One region of the Paenibacillus enshidis genome, then DNA from elsewhere that is predicted to be linked to it. Evidence: riboswitches for the same ligand, from Rfam matches in the RefSeq annotation. Region 1 holds a riboswitch; each other region holds the start of a gene.

Region 1 (5,311 bases):
TAAGATCAATGACGACGAGAAAGATGAAAACAAAATAGTCTGAATTCCTTTTTCCAGGGAATTCAGACTATTTTTTTGACCTAGGTCAATGTTGAACGTTCAGGTGGCTCCTGAGCCACATAGCGGCTGTTCCGGTAGCACGGCCGTAAATGCAGGCAATGCTTCGCTTAAAAACCAGTTGGTGAACTCCGTTCTCCAATCGGCTTTAATCCGCAGAAACAGCTCCGAGCAGGCATCATGATAGGCCTGAACCATCGTTTCCCTGCCGTTCTCGCCAATTCCGGCCTGCCGCCGCAGCTCCTTTGCGCCTTCCATATACCTGGCCCAGTATTTGTCCAGCAATTGAATATATTTATGACTCCAGCTCAGAAGATGCCTGCTCATCGTCGGCCGCTTCAGCAGGCATTGCCATATATCCGACCAGACCTGCTGAAGCTCCTGAACGTCAAAAGCATTTCCCTGCAGCAGCAGATGGTCATCTTCCAGCATACCCTGACCGATCGTCAACAACCAGTTTCGCATCTTCTCCAGATATATAGTATCCATTTCAGTGATCGTTGCAGATACATGGGTATTCAGTATATGCTTGATATTGGCCTTCTCCCACATTTGATCACGCCGCTCATACACAAGCTGCCGGTGAGTATGCACAATCCGTTCCATTTCCGTAACATACAGCCATTCCTCTTCCCAGCGTGTCCCATCAGGCTGCCATATCAGCATGCGGTGTTCTTCTGCCGTCTTCGGCCGGGCCACTCCCCGGTTGGAAACTTCTGCTGCACCGGAATCCCTTTTCACCAAACATTTCAAACCCGCCGTTCTCAAACTTTCCGCCGAACCGGACGCCGGCCCGCCATCCGTTCCGCTAAGCTTGAAGGAGGCCTTCTCCCGGCGATATCCGATGACTTCCTCCGTCACGGACCTTTTTCTCAAATCTGAAGCAGGCAACATCACCGTATCCAGACCATAAGCCCTCTGCAAAAGGGCGGCTTCTCCGCCAATCCGGTCTGTCATGCCCGCAATACTCCCGTACTGCTGCATATAATGGTGCACCGATATTTCGGCATGCGCGCCTGCAACCATCTGCTCCGCTGCTCCGCTCTGTTCCGAAAGAGTGATCGGGGTCATCAGATGATGAACAAGCACCTGCTCGACATTGTCGATGACCGCGCAGGCATTAAACGTCTGCATACGTTCGCCTGCATTCATGGTCAGATGATCGAGCAAATAGTCTGCTGCAAATTCCCGGAAATCGCCAAAGGTAATATCCGTGAGATAGGCCTGCTGCTTCTCTTCCGCTGACGCGCCTGCAAGATTGCAGCCTACGGTGAGACCAAGCATTGTGTATACCGGATATAACACATTATAATCCCTCCAGGAGCATTGATTGTCCGTCGACATCATGTGCACCCCGCGCCCTGGCAGGGCACGCCAAGCGCATGCCAGAACCGAGGCGAGCAATCTTTCTTCGTTGGAGGCCATTTGAATAATTTTCCCCTCGGACATCCACCAGCCTGCAGTCATCTGCAGTTCGTGCAGTTCAAGTCCTGTTACCCGTTTGACAGCTTCCTTCGCTGCCGCAAACACCATGTATTTATGCTGATAGCTTCCGGCTCCCGCTCCTCTGCTTTGTCCGGCGAGATGCATTTGTTTCTTTAATTCACTATCTTTTACAAATCTGAGCTGCCGATGTAATGAAGTGATCTGGATCAGATGATGATCCATGGAATCCGGATGACTTTCGGCTGTCTGCCGCCTCTTCCGTTCACTCATCTCAATCATTCCTTTGGATGTAGTAATATCTTTTTTACATCCCAAAGTAACATACGGTTCTGAACGAATTCTGAACAAATCTTAGTGCCCATCCCCACACCTTTTTGCATCCTTCAGGAAGCCTGCCCTTTAACCAGTCCCGCATAGAAGCCGTCCTTCGCCACCAGTTCTTCGTGTGAGCCCTGTTCAGGCAGTCTGCTCTCCTTTTATTGGTATATTATATTACAAAAATACCGTCACCCGTCGCTTATCATTGGAGAATAAATCCGACTTCCCCTGTCTTGGTATAAATCACCCGGTTCGCCCCCATCCGCTGGTAAACGCCCCTCGGATGCAACAGCTGCCGGGTAATGACGCAAATCTCCCGCTCTGTCCATGATCTGCAGATTTGCAGGTAGCGGCAGGTGAGGTTCAAACTGCTCTCAAATATGAAAATACGGCCCACCGTCATTTTGGGAATAACCCATTTGTCCGTCATGGACGTATCGATCCGAACAATTTGCTTCACCCCTTGCTTTTCAAATTGCTTTTCTTTTACAGCGCTGTTCGTCAGAACCGCAAAGGGCAAATGGTGATGCTGCAGCAGCTTCACAAATTTTCGGCCATCGTTGTTAGGAGCAACAACGAGAATGGTCTCGGTTTGCATTTAGATCCTCCTCGATATTCGGGCAGCAAAGATACAAAAAAAAGAAGCCAGGGCGTCCAAGTAGCTTCCCGCGGCTTCTTCCAAAGGTCCACATGTCAATAAAACATGGACTGGATATTAGTCGGTTTGCTGCCTCTCCCTGTACGCTTATGAGGTTAGCTGTCGGATTCGGGCGAGAGAGTCGCCCTACGCGGCTGAGACCTTGGAATCTCCTCCGCGATTCACCCCTGCAAGCCAGGCCTTTTCCGACTCTCCTGCCGGAACAAGCTGGCCGCTTTGGTTCCCCCATTTTCCGCTCTGTGCGGAAATTCAGCGGTAAAAGCAAAATCATCACAAAGAAAATATTTAAATTACCGATTTGAATCATACACCCGGCCGACTGAAAGTGTAAAGACTTCTATTCCCGTTTCTAATAAAAATTTGCTGCAATCCAAAAAGGCAGGCGGAACGTTTGCCCGCCTGCCTGCTGAAACCCTCGTTTTTCAGCTGATTTTCACATCATTTCTTCTCTGTTCCGATAAACAACTGTGCATACCGGATGAGGCTCCAAGCAGCCCGCTGCGAAATCTGCTCCTCTTTTTTATTCCCGCTGATCTGGAAAGCGAATTTCTCCATCAAGCTTACGGCTTTGCCGGTATTCCCCTGCTCCAGCTGCCTTTGCGCCTGCTTCAGGGTGCTGTTCAGACGGGAAGCCAGATCGCCTTTTACTTCTTTGGCCGCACGATACTGCACAAATGCGGATTGCAGACCGTTCAGCGCGGCGGGCGCATGGAAGACGGAAACCGGCACATCCGCCCAATCCGTGTCTGAAGCAAAATAGAAGCTGGTATATGACGGCTGGTTGTAGGCCGTATTTTGCCGTGCTACCCCGGTCCGGTACTGCGGATCATGCATAAGCGTGTACAGCTTGCGGTCCGTCACTTCTGTGCTCAGATAAATCCGGATCGCCGAGCTGTCCGCCTTGCGGACAAGCATTTCTTCTCTCCAATCCCCGAAAATATCCGCCACAAGTGAAGGCGTTCCTTTGGTGTAGTTGTTGGTCAAGGTTCCATCGGCTGTCAGCAGGACACCACGCTTCCAGTCTTCAATCACCGGCGTGACGTCAATCGCCCCGTTCACAATTTGCGTTGTCATGTCCGCGGCCCATTTAATGTTCATATTGGTGCCCGGCATACTGCTGCTGAGCTGCTCCCCGGCCGCCGTCCATAGGCCAACCGCCCAGGACTCCAGCCCCCTGTGCTCCGGATCGATATCTCCCACCATGCCGCGTCCTGTATCCTTGCCGGTGTAGCCGCCATAGAGGACCTCGCCGGTGGCCGCATCACGCAGGGAATAACCGTAAGGGGCATAGGTTCCGCCTTCATGAACCATGAAAATTTCCTGTCCCGGCCGGTCCGGGTCAATATCCGTAACATGCAGCGCGTCCCCGTGTCCCAGACGGGCTGTGGTTCCCGGCGCTGCGCTCTGCTCAGGCATCTCATCCATGGAGCTGTACAGCAGGCTGCCGTCGTGATCCAGGGTAGCCGAGCCATAGACGATTTCATCCCTGCCGTCCTGATCAACATCTGCCACACTCAAGGAGTGCGCCCCCTGGGTCGTCAGCGTGCCAAGCTGCGGATCGGTGCCGTCCCTGCCGTGCGGGCCGTCATTGAACGGATTGCTCATGACCGTCCAGCCGCTGTCCGCAATCCACTGCTTCCGCAGATGCTCGCCATCCCACTGGTAGGCTGCAATCGTCGAGCGTGTGTAGTAGCCGCGCGCCAATATGGCGGCTGGCTGAACCCCGTCCAGATAGGCGACTCCCGCGAGAAAACGGTCAACCCGGTTCCCGGGTTCAATCCGGGCCATCGCGTAATCTCCCCACATCAGCCCGTCATCATGCCGTTCCGGCTCATACCGCACGGTATCCAGCTCTTTCCCTCTATCTCCGTCAAAGACCGTTAAATACTCGGGGCCGTCGACAATAAAACCTTCAAAGGTGCGCAACTCGTTGCGGCTGCTGCGGGCAGGCGCGTATTCATCGATAAAATAGTCCGCAAGCTCCTCCGCATCCGCACGGGATAGCGGATAATCGTACTGCTGCCCGATGCCAAAGCATTCCTCCAGCGTCGCCGGCCAGTGTCCGTTCAGGACCTCTTCATGCCGGTGCCAGTTCATGAACATGTCCACAATGTGCTCATAATAATCGTCGCTGCTCATCCGGTAATCATCCTTATGGCTGTAACCTGCCCGGATGTCTTCACGCGGCATGGTAATGTACCGCTCCCTGGCAGGCCTTCCTTTTTTGTCGTAGGTGATGACTTTGGTGCCGGGAGCCGTTTTGAACATCAGCTCCGCCCGTCCGTCCCCGTCGAAATCATAAACCAGCATCTGCGTATAGTGCGCGCCGGAACGGATGTTGACTCCGAGATCGATTCTGTATTTTAAAGTTCCATCCAGTTCATAGGCATCAATGTAAGTGTTACTGGTGTAGCCTTTTTGCGACACATCCTTGGAATTGGAGGGGTCCCATTTGACGAAGAACTCATACTGCCCGTCTCCGTCAGTATCCCCCACACTCATGTCGTTCGCCGAATAGGTGTAGGTTTCTCCGGCAAGAGTAACCCCGTCAGCCGGTTTTTGCAGCGGCAGGTCATAGAATGCATTATTCCAGGGGCGAACCTCGGCGCTTTTTTCCAGCTCCAGGCCATAGACGCTGTCTGCAGCCCCTGGCTCTTGCTCATCTCCATATACTACTGCCGCAACTGAATACAAGGACTGGGGAGTGCCTTCCGTATCCAGATAATTGGTGCTGTTCGTCACGGTCGCAATTTTGACTGCATCCCGGTACACGTTGAAATTGGCCCCGGTCAAGCCGGATGGTGAATAACCCGTCACTTCATCAGCCAGCAG
Region 2 (5,311 bases), on a different contig from region 1:
AATGAACGCCTATGCCGTCGTAGTTGAGCAATCCAGCCTGAATAAAGCTTCAAAGCTGTTAAATTTGTCACAGCCTGCCTTGTCCCGTAAAATCGCCAAGCTCGAAGAGGAGTTGGGGGTCAAGCTGTTCAACCGCCGCGGAAAGCGCCTGGAGCTGACTTCTCCCGGCCGGTTCGTATATACCTTTGCCCTGGAGCAGCGGCAGCGGCAAATCCGCTTCCTGCAAAAGCTGTCCCAGTATAAAAACGAAGGCGGGACCGAGCTGACACTCGGGGCGAGCCTTACAACGATTCAAACAACCCTGCCCACGCTGGTGGAGGCCTTCATGAACAAACATCCGCACACCGAGCTCAAGCTGCTGACAGGCAAGACACATGAGATCGTCGGTTTTGTGCGGGACAAGAAGGCTGATGCTGGCATTGTTGGCTCTGCCATTGAAGAACCGGGCCTGAGCTGTATCCCCCTGTTTGATGACCATCTGGAACTGGTCGTTCCGGCCGGCCATCCGTTGACTGCACAAAGCGGCATGATCGGGATGGCCGATCTGCAGAGCCTGCCGATGATCACCTTCTCCAAAGGCACCTGGTACAGGCGGCTGACCGACGAATTGTTCCAACTGAGCGGAATCATGCCCGATATCCGCATGGAAATCGACTCCTTTGAGGCGATCGTCCGGCTGCTGCCGACCTGCAAGGCCGCCGCGCTGCTGCCGAAGTCTTATCTGCGTTCCGAGCTGCTGCTGGATAACGGCCTGGTGGCGCTCTATATTCCGGAGCTGAAGGAGACCCGGCGTACGACCTGCCTCATCTATTCCGAAACCGCCGAGCATGGTCCGGCGGCCAGACAATGGATCGGGGAAACCCGCGCCTCCTTTGCCGGCTACCGGATGGTGTGAGGTAAAGAGGGGGTTCCGAGACGCTCCGAAAACGAAGCATTCCTCCGATCGCTGTTGACCCTTCGGGCCAAAGGCGATCGCTGCGCTTCTCCGGAATTGCTTCGTTTTCTCCGCTGGTATCGTGCATACCCCTCTTACAAGAAAAGTAAGAAGAAAGGCCAAGGTCAGGGAAGACTCCCTTTGTCCTTGACCTTGTTTCCTATTTCTAATTCTTCATTAGCAGTCTGAGCAAAGTCGATGCTTTTAGGGAGCTTGTTATGGGTACTGTCAAATTTTGATCCTAGTCCTACCGGCGCTTTGGCAGCTTTTCGTTTCCCCGCTTAAAATTTCCTGTGACCTTGGCCATAATCAACTGTTCTTCTTGGCTGACGTTGGCATTGGCGATTCGCTGCAGGAATTTTTCGCTATCTTTTCCTTGCAAGATCATCACTTGTCTGCCTTGCCAGTATAGAATCACTTTTTGGTCCTTCGTGCTGCGGTAGGAAAATACCTCTTCCTCCAACCGGCCTCGTTTATCGATATTATTATCCAAGCTATTCCCACTTATTTTTTAATTAACACTTACAAAATGAGCAGAATGATTACTGATTAACCACTTCTTCCTCGAACCGGCCGATGTTATCATTTGTACCGATGATGACCATGATGTCATCACGGTGCACCTTATCCATGGCCGTCGGCGCAATCAGCACCCCGTTGCTGGTGTGAATGGCCACGATGCTGCAGCCGAAACGGGTCCGTGTATTCAGCTCAGACAGCGTTTTGCCGTTCAGGCATGCCGGCACATTCAGTTCCGCAATGGTGTAGTCCTTGGAAAGCTGCAGATAATCAAGCAAATTGGGGGTAACCAGCTGGTGAGCGACCCGTATGCCCATATCCCGCTCCGGATATACGATACGGTCCACCCCCAGCTTTTCCAGCGCCCTTCCGTGCAGCTTGGAGATCGCTTTGGCCACCACGGTCTTGATGCCCAGTTCCTTCAATAGAATAGTAGCGAGAATGCTCATTTGGATGTCGTCCCCGATGGCCACGATGCCGCAATCCATATTGCGGACCCCGATGGAACGGAGCAGTTGCTCATCGGTTGCATCACCGGCCACCGCATGGGTCAGATGCTCGCTCATTTCCTCAACGACATCTTCATCCCTATCGATGCCAAGCACCTCGTATCCCATTTCCATAAGCTGCAATCCCAGGCTGGAGCCAAAGCGTCCCAAACCGATAATCACGAACTGCTGAATCTTCATTGTTGATCTGTAACTCCCTTATCCAATAATCATTTTGCCTTCAGGGTGACGGTAAAGCTCTTTGTTCTGTTTTTTGCCCAAAGCATATGCGAGCGTGATCGGTCCGAGCCTGCCCGCAAACATCGTGAAGCTAATCAATATTTTGCCGATCACCGACAAATCGGGCGTCAGCCCCATGGAAAGCCCGACTGTTCCGAATGCAGAGGTCGTTTCGAACAGAATCATCAGAAAATGACGATCCTCTGTAGTCGTCAAGATCATCGTAACAGCTATCACGAGAAAAAGGGCGAGCAGTGTAATCGTGAGTGCTTTCAAAATACGATCCTGAGCCAGACGGTAACGGTAAATCACGATATCTTCCCTTCCGCGAATCATGGACACAACGGCTCCAGCCATGATCGTAAAGGTCGTCGTTTTGATGCCGCCCCCCGTTGAGCCTGGAGACGCGCCGATAAACATCAATATAATAATGAAAAACTGCGTGGCCTGACGGAGTCCCGCAATATCCAGCGTATTGGCGCCCGCCGTACGGGGCGTAACCGACTGGAACAACGATCCCAGGATTTTGCCTGACCAGGGAAGGCTGGCAAGCGTCTTCGGATTGGTGAATTCAAAGACGAAAATAACGAGCGCTCCTGCAATAATAAGAATAGCCGTCATCGTAAGCACGACTTTGGTATGCAGGGACAGCTTTCTTTTCTTGCGGTATTCCACCAGATCCGACATGACCACAAAACCGATACCGCCGGTAACGATCAAAAACATGGCTGTAAAGTTGACAACCGGATCGTTGACGTATAACGTCAGGCTGCGGAAATCGCCGAACAGGTCAAAACCCGCATTGTTGAACATCGAAATGGCATGCCACACCCCGAAATAAATAGCTCTGCCTACAGGCATGTCAAAGGACCAACGGACCGCGAACACTACGGCACACACTGCTTCTATGGTTAGCGAGTACAACAGCACCTTGCGGATCAGGGCGACAATACCCTCCATGGAGGTTTGATTCATCGCTTCTTGAAGAATCAGCCGCTCCTTCAGCGAAATTCTGCGTTTGAACACAAGAGCCAGCAAGGTAGCCATTGTCATGAAGCCAAGGCCTCCGATCTGAATTAACAGCGCGATGACGACCTGACCGAATACCGTGAAATGCGTGCCTGTATCCACAACGACCAGACCGGTCACACAAGTAGCCGACGTCGCTGTGAACAAAGCGTCAATAAAAGGCAGCGGCACCCCCGACGTATTGGAGATTGGCAGCATAAGCAGTCCTGCACCGAGCAAAATAATAAGGGCAAAACCGCTCACGAGAATGCGCGGAGGGGAAAGGCGCAGCCATTTCAATTTGGGAATTATCATTATACACCTCTAGAAAAAGTCATTAAAAAAAGACACCGGAAAACCAAGTGCCTGACCAGGTTCCTGCCTGCAGCCTACGAGGTTAGCTGACGGATTCGGGCCGCAGAAATCGCCCTATTCAGACCCGGCCCATGACCAGATGCGAAATTCACCCCAATTAAATGGTTCCCCCGTATTCATAACGAAATTCGGCTTGTATGCAATTGCAAACAAATTATAAACCTTCTCCTTGTACATCACAAAAGATGCTTTTCATGAAAAAGGCTCAAATAACGCCAATTCAGAGCAAAAGAAGCGTTCCAGCTCTCATGAATCCTACATTATTGTATTCTTTCATCTTTTTCATCGCATTTACACACGTTTATGAAGCGATGGCGGTCCTTTCATCCCCTTCCTGCAAAGGAAGGGAACTTCTCACGGAAAGATGTTAAAATGGTCCATATGAAGGAGGTATTAGATGAATCCCATAGGAAAACCGGTTAAATTAACCGCTGATTTCAAGAAGCTGAGCATCCTGGGCATCATCGGCCTCGCCGTGTTTCTGCTGCTGCAGGTGCTGCTGCCGGTTCTCGCATCCTTAAGCCAGAATCAGCCAGGGGAGGCAATCAGCAAACAGAAGGCTGTAGAGCGCGCAGAAGGCTTTGCCAAGTCCGTTTTGGGTTTTAAAGAGTCGGCAGGGGGAATGCCCGCTCCCGCCTATGAAGCACATTCCGAACTGTACGGGTATCTTTCCAAAGAGCAGCTTATCCCCGAATACAATCGGAAGTGGGGCGGGAAGTATCCTTACGAATTTTACCGGGTCAGCCTTCCCGACCCGGCGCAGGACCGCACCGTCATGGTTGATGTCGGTCTGCAGACGGGGAAGCCTGCCGGTTTTATTATTCAAAACGGGGACGGATTTTATAACAACACCGAGGCTCTTCCTGACGGTGAAACCCGGAGCGGACTGCTGCGGGCATACGAAGAAGGTATGCCGCTTGCAGATAAAAAGGCTTTGGCTGCCCCTTTGCTGAAGCAAATGGGGTATAACACGGAAAATCTAACCGCTGAGACCAGGGAAGGTGAACCCGGACTTACCTATTCGGACGAAGGAAGCAAGATCGGGGATGCTATGCTTCAGGTCAGACTGACGTTTGAAAACGGGGGTGTCCGCTCTCTGGAGTCCTCCTTTGCCGTTCCTTCTTCCCATACGGAATATGTCGATCAACAGACGAAGCTTGCCAACCTTTTGTACTATATCGGCTACATGCTGTTTTCCTTTGTGCTCGGTGTGCTTGCCGTGGTGTACAGCAGCTTGACCCGACGTCATACCTCGTTTACCCGCGGTATTATTCTGAGCTTCGTTTATTTTGCCATTTCGGTGCTGACTCTGCTCAACATGATGCCTTATTTGCAAGCCCAATCCGCCAATAGCGACATCCTGATCTTCGGCATCGGTCTGCAAATCATCTTTAATCTGATGATGGGAGTTATCATTTACTTCTCCTTTGTAGGAGGCAACGGGCTTTGGAAAACAGCAGGACTCAACCCGTGGCCGCGTGCAAAGGAGCCCGGATATGGAGTGTATGTGCTGCGCAGCATGGGCGCCGGATATGTGTGGGCTTTCATCCTGCTTGGGGTTCAGTCCGTCATCTTTGTCATTCTCAACCTGCTGATCGGCAGCTGGTCCACCATCGATGAAACGCAGTCGCCGTATAATATGACCTACGCCTGGCTGCTGCCGATCATGGCCTGGATGGCGGGAATCGGGGAAGAAGCGCTTTACAGGCTGTTCGGCATCCCGATGCTGAGAAAGATCGTGCGCAGC
Region 3 (5,311 bases), on a different contig from region 1:
GGCCAAAAAAAATAAATAATCCGAATTGCCTCCTTCCTCTTCAAATTCCGATATTATTCGTAATTTCTACGCCTTTTCGGTATAATGAAAAGTATCGGTTGAACTTGAGGAAGGTGAATGATTGTGGAACCCGAACTGAGAAACGAGGAAGATTGGAATAACGACTGCCATCAGCCCAGGGAAGTTCTTGATGGCATAAAAAATAAACTGGTTGATTTACAAACGGCTGCTGATATGGCCGAAATCTTCAAAGCGCTGGGCGATCCGACCCGGATCAGGCTGATCTACGCCCTGATTGAGCGGGAGCTGTGTGTGCATGATCTGTGTGTACTGCTGGATATGGGGCAGTCCGCCGTCTCGCACCAGCTTCGCTATTTGCGCAATTTACGCATCGTCAAACGCCGGAAGGTGGGAAAAACGGTGTTCTACTCACTTGACGATACCCATGTAGAGCAAATTTTTCTGCAAACCCATCAGCATATTACCCATCAGTAAAAAAACACAGCATCAATCGGTGCATATTGGCTCCGGGTTGACGCTGTGTTTCGTTTTTTCAGGCAAATTTTACGCTAATTCCTTCGTTCGCAGCACCCTCATGGCATTCAGCACGGCCAGCAGCGTAACCCCGACATCGGAGAATACGGCCTCCCACATCGTAGCAATGCCGAAGGCTCCCAGCAGGAGAAATACGGCTTTGACCCCCAGGGCAAACAAAATATTCTGCCATACAATGCGGCGTGTGCGTCTGGCGATATGGATCGCGGATAACAGCTTGGAAGGCTCGTCGGTCATAATAACGATGTCCGCAGCCTCAATCGCCGCATCCGAGCCCAGACCGCCCATGGCAATCCCGACATCGGCCCGCGCAAGTACGGGAGTATCATTCATGCCGTCACCGATAAAGGCAATTTTGTCCCTGCGTGCTTTTTGCCGGTCCAGCTTCTCAATCTCCTCTACCTTATGCTGCGGCAGGAGCTCGGCGTGCACTTCGTCCAGACCAAGCTTCCGGCCTACGGCCTCACCAACAGCTTTCGCATCACCGGTAAGCATGATCGTCTTTTTCATGCCCAGCTCTTTCAAGGAGCGGATGGTCTGTTCCGCATCCTCCTTAATCTCGTCCGCAATGACGATATACCCCGCATAGCTCCCATCGATAGCTACGTGCACGACCGTTCCCGGTTCTTCAGGTGTCTCGAAAGGAATCTGCTCCCGGTTCATGAGCTTGGCATTGCCGGCCAGAATCTGTTTTCCTTCAAACCGCACCTGAATGCCGTGGCCCGCGATTTCGTTATATTCCTGAACATCAGCCGCCTGCAGCTCTTGCCCGTAAGCTGCGCGAATGGATTCGGCAATCGGGTGATTGGAATGGAGCTCGGCATAAGCAGCGCTGCGGAGCAGCTCCTCCCGGGTTGCCCCGTTAGCTGGATAAATCCCGGTCACGGTAAAGGCCCCTTTCGTAAGGGTGCCTGTTTTATCGAATACGACATATTTTACATCATTCAGGGCTTCAAGATAGTTGCTGCCCTTCACGAGCACACCTTGCCTGGAGGCCGCCCCGATCCCGCCGAAAAATCCGAGCGGAATGGACACCACCAACGCGCAAGGGCAGGAAATAACGAGAAACACCAGAGCACGGTAGACCCATTCGGAAAACGTGGCACCACTGATCAGCAATGGCGGCACGACGGCCAGCAGGGTGGCGACAATGACGACAACCGGCGTATAATAGCGTGCGAATTTCGTAATAAACTGCTCCGTCGGCGCCTTCTTGCTGCTTGCATTTTGTACCAGCTCCAAAATTTTGGAAACGGTGGATTCACCGTAGCTTTTAGCAACTTCAACGGTCAATACTCCGTTTTTGTTAACAAAGCCGCTTAATACCTCATCCCCGGGCTCGACCTCGCGCGGCACGGATTCGCCTGTTAAAGCCGAGGTGTCCATGGCGGTTCTGCCCTCCAGCACTTTGCCGTCGAGCGGGACCCGCTCGCCAGGCTTCACTATGATGAGATCACCGACACGAACCTCTTCCGGGGCCACCCGCTTCGTCTCAATTCCCATCTGCAGGTTGGCATAATCAGGCCGGATATCCATCAGGCTGCTGATGGACTTGCGCGACCGGCTCACAGCTATGCTCTGGAACAGCTCACCTACCTGATAGAACAGCATGACGGCCACGCCTTCGGGATACTGCTGAATGGCAAAGGCGCCGATGGTGGCGATGGACATCAGAAAATGCTCGTCGAACACCTGACCTCTGAGGATATTTTTAACAGCTCTGAGGACAATGTCACCGCCAACAATAAGATAAGCGACGGCGAACAGCGCAAACTCCGCTACTCCCGTAACAGGTGACAATAACCCGACTCCTGTAAGAAGGGCACCTGCAATCAAGCGAATGATCATGCGTTTCGTATTGCCCGCCCCATGATCATGGCTGTGCCCGTGACTGTGGTCGTGAGCATGATCGTGGTTATGACCATTCTGTGCAGCCACATGGCTTATGGCCGCTTTCGCAGCAGCTCCGTTCCCCTTCTCCACGACCTGAATATGAGGCTCCAACTGATTCACTTTTTTCCTGGCTGCTGTGACGACATCCTGATCATGCGTTTTGTCCACTTCCATCGTAAGTGTCTTGCTTACAAAGTTAACAGAACAGTCCATAACCCCGTCCAGCTTCTTCACACCGTTCTCAATCTTCATGGCGCAATTCGCACAGTCCAGGCCTTCCAGTATAAGCTCCCGTTTCACCTTTTCAACCGCTGTACCCATGAGGCTCCTCCCCTTCCTGGCAGCCAAATAACTATATATGAATAATTGTTCATGTGTTTTGAATTTATTATATGTAGTGAAGGAGAGGATTGTCAATGCAGTATTCCCAATCTGTGCAAAGTGCATGACCGGATAGCAAAAGAGGACAAACCTGAAAATAACTTCAGGCTTGTCCTCTTTCATTTCGTCAACGCGCTTCGCTCACCATTTGGGCATAGCTTGTCTGGCTGATGACGCGGCGGGCAGTTACATATCTGTTCTGATAATAAGACTCCGACAGGCTGCTGACAGTAACACCCTGGCTGCTTGAGGAATGGGCAAACTGATTGTTCCCCAAATAGATGCCGGCATGGGAAATGCCGCGTCCGCTTGTGTTAAAAAACACCAGGTCTCCCGCCCGGAGATCTTCTTTGGCGACTGCTATACCTGCGTTAGCCTGCTGTTGGGAAGTGCGGGGCAAGTCCAAACTAAACTTGTTGAATATGTACAGAATAAAACCGGAACAATCGAATCCTGCAGTTGTGGTGCCCCCATATTTGTATGGAGTGCCTGCAACCTGACTAACATAGCTGTTGATTTGTGCTTCGCTGGCATGTGTAGTGGCAGCCCCGGATGTAAACAGTACGGCAGCTCCAAAAATCGACAATATCGCTTTTTTCAAAAAAATGTTCTCCCTTCAACGCCTACGGAGTTAGCTGAGGGTTAGGTAGAAGGTTCCCTTTACTCTTTTATGTACAAGAATAATTCACCCGGAATGGTTCCCCCGTTTTCAAACACAATGAAATTCGGCAAATATTAAAATTTTGTAACCTTAATCAGAGTAATATACCCGAATGCTCTTTGTCAATGGAAGAAATACCCTTATAGATCGAAGATAAAATGGCTATATATCACTAAAAAAAGAAGTCCATAAAAGTAACACAAAAGAAACAAAAATGTAAACACGTAATGCATAGTTAGCTGAATCGAGAAACATATTACACGCAGGTTGGAGGAAAACACCGTCAAGATGGCATGTAAAAAACCGGTCGTGGCAGTTCCTTCAACCGGTTGAATGCTTCCATATTATTATCGGAGTCGGACTTCTTTCGGAGGCGTGTTAATCTTATGTTAATATAGATTTAACAAGCGACGGGAGTTGATCTTGATGAAAAGATATCCCCTTTGGTACAACGTAATTGTAGGAGCTGTACTGATCGCACTGATCTGCGCACTATTTTTTGTGGAATATAACATAACACCCTATGCCTTGTTCGTCCTGTTTATAGCCATGGCTTCCCGGGATTGGAAGACCGACCGCCGCTACTCCATTTTGTATCTTGTTTTGGCGGGGGTATACATTATTTTGATGCTGTAGCCTTTTGAACCTGTTGGCGCTCCGTAAAATAATAGATCAGTGCCATGGCTGGCAGGGCAATGCCTATGACGGACGCCGCCTTCCAGCCCCCCAGGTCATAAGCCCATCCGCCCGCTGCAGAGCCCAGGGCTCCACCTGCAAAAAAGATAGCCATAAACAAGCCGTTCAACCGGCTGCGCACCTCGGCTCCAAGGGCAAAAATCGCACGCTGGCTGAGAACCAGATTAGCCGACACGCCCATGTCTAAAAGAATCGCAGAAAAGACTAATATGGTTACGGTAAGCACCGAACGGGTATGAACCATGAAAGGCAGAGCCAGTGAAATGATGACTGCAGCCAAAGCAAGCCCTGTTGCCGGCCGAATCCAACCCCGGTCCGCAAGACGGCCGGCAATCGGTGCCGCGATCGCGCCAGATACTCCCGCTAAGGCAAACAGTGCCACTTCCGTTTGCGAAAAATGAAATGCAGGCCCTGTCAGTAAGAGCGAAACCGTCGTCCAGAACAAGCTGAAGGTCCCAAATACAGCAGCATGATAAATGGCCCGGCGCCGCAGGATTGGCGTAGTTTTCAGCAGATGCCACATCGATCCGATGAGCCTGGAGTAAGATTCGTTTGTCACCGGCTTTCTGGCAGGAAGCGCCTTGGCCAGAACCAGAGCCAGCACAAGAATCAGTACGGCGGATAAGACGAATACAGAACGCCAGCCCAGCAGATCAGCGACCATGCTGGACAGCGGACGTGCAAGCATAATGCCGAGCAGCAAGCCGCTCATCACATTTCCCACGACACGCCCGCGGGTTTCGTCAGGGGCAAGATGGGCCGCATAAGGCACCAAAATCTGCGCTGCCACCGATCCGATCCCGATCATTGCGGCCGCAAGAAGAAACAGTGCGGCGCTTGGAGCCACCGCCAGGGTAAGCAGAGACAGTGTAGTGAGCAGCAGGGCACCTACAACCAACCTCCTGTTTTCAACAATATCCCCCAATGGGACGATAAATAGCAGGCCGATGCCGTAGCCAATCTGCGTCAGGGTAACGATCAAGCCCGCCGCTCCCGAAGATAGTCCGATGGACGAGCTGATTTCCCCGACCAAAGGCTGGGCATAATATAAATTAGCCACAATGATGCCGCACGAGATGGCCAGAAAAAGTGTCAGCCACGTCGGAACGGTTTTCACAACCGATT

Evidence for each region. Region 1 has a riboswitch for cyclic di-AMP ahead of ACE41H_RS12365 (hypothetical protein). Riboswitches for the same ligand answer to the same signal wherever they lie in the genome.
Region 2: it holds a riboswitch for cyclic di-AMP, as region 1 does, so the genes downstream of both, ACE41H_RS10360 (TrkH family potassium uptake protein) here and ACE41H_RS12365 (hypothetical protein) in region 1, are expected to answer to the same signal.
Region 3: it holds a riboswitch for cyclic di-AMP, as region 1 does, so the genes downstream of both, ACE41H_RS22030 (C40 family peptidase) here and ACE41H_RS12365 (hypothetical protein) in region 1, are expected to answer to the same signal.

The regions. Positions count from the first base shown of each region.
Region 1 is NZ_JBHHMI010000009.1:53,736-59,046, forward strand. Features, by position in the region: gene ACE41H_RS12360 (DEAD/DEAH box helicase family protein) at 100-1,773, opposite strand; gene ACE41H_RS12365 (hypothetical protein) at 2,024-2,419, opposite strand; cyclic di-AMP (ydaO/yuaA leader) riboswitch at 2,550-2,744, opposite strand; gene ACE41H_RS12370 (rhamnogalacturonan lyase) at 2,918-5,311, opposite strand, start outside.
Region 2 is NZ_JBHHMI010000007.1:82,520-87,830, reverse strand. Features, by position in the region: gene ACE41H_RS10375 (LysR family transcriptional regulator) at 1-895, shown strand, start outside; gene ACE41H_RS10370 (hypothetical protein) at 1,182-1,427, opposite strand; gene ACE41H_RS10365 (potassium channel family protein) at 1,477-2,142, opposite strand; gene ACE41H_RS10360 (TrkH family potassium uptake protein) at 2,161-3,504, opposite strand; cyclic di-AMP (ydaO/yuaA leader) riboswitch at 3,561-3,708, opposite strand; gene ACE41H_RS10355 (CPBP family intramembrane glutamic endopeptidase) at 3,962-5,311, shown strand, end outside.
Region 3 is NZ_JBHHMI010000031.1:43,100-48,410, forward strand. Features, by position in the region: gene ACE41H_RS22015 (hypothetical protein) at 1-19, shown strand, start outside; gene ACE41H_RS22020 (ArsR/SmtB family transcription factor) at 124-495, shown strand; gene ACE41H_RS22025 (heavy metal translocating P-type ATPase) at 565-2,769, opposite strand; gene ACE41H_RS22030 (C40 family peptidase) at 2,957-3,430, opposite strand; cyclic di-AMP (ydaO/yuaA leader) riboswitch at 3,435-3,570, opposite strand; gene ACE41H_RS22035 (hypothetical protein) at 3,917-4,126, shown strand; gene ACE41H_RS22040 (MFS transporter) at 4,110-5,311, opposite strand, start outside.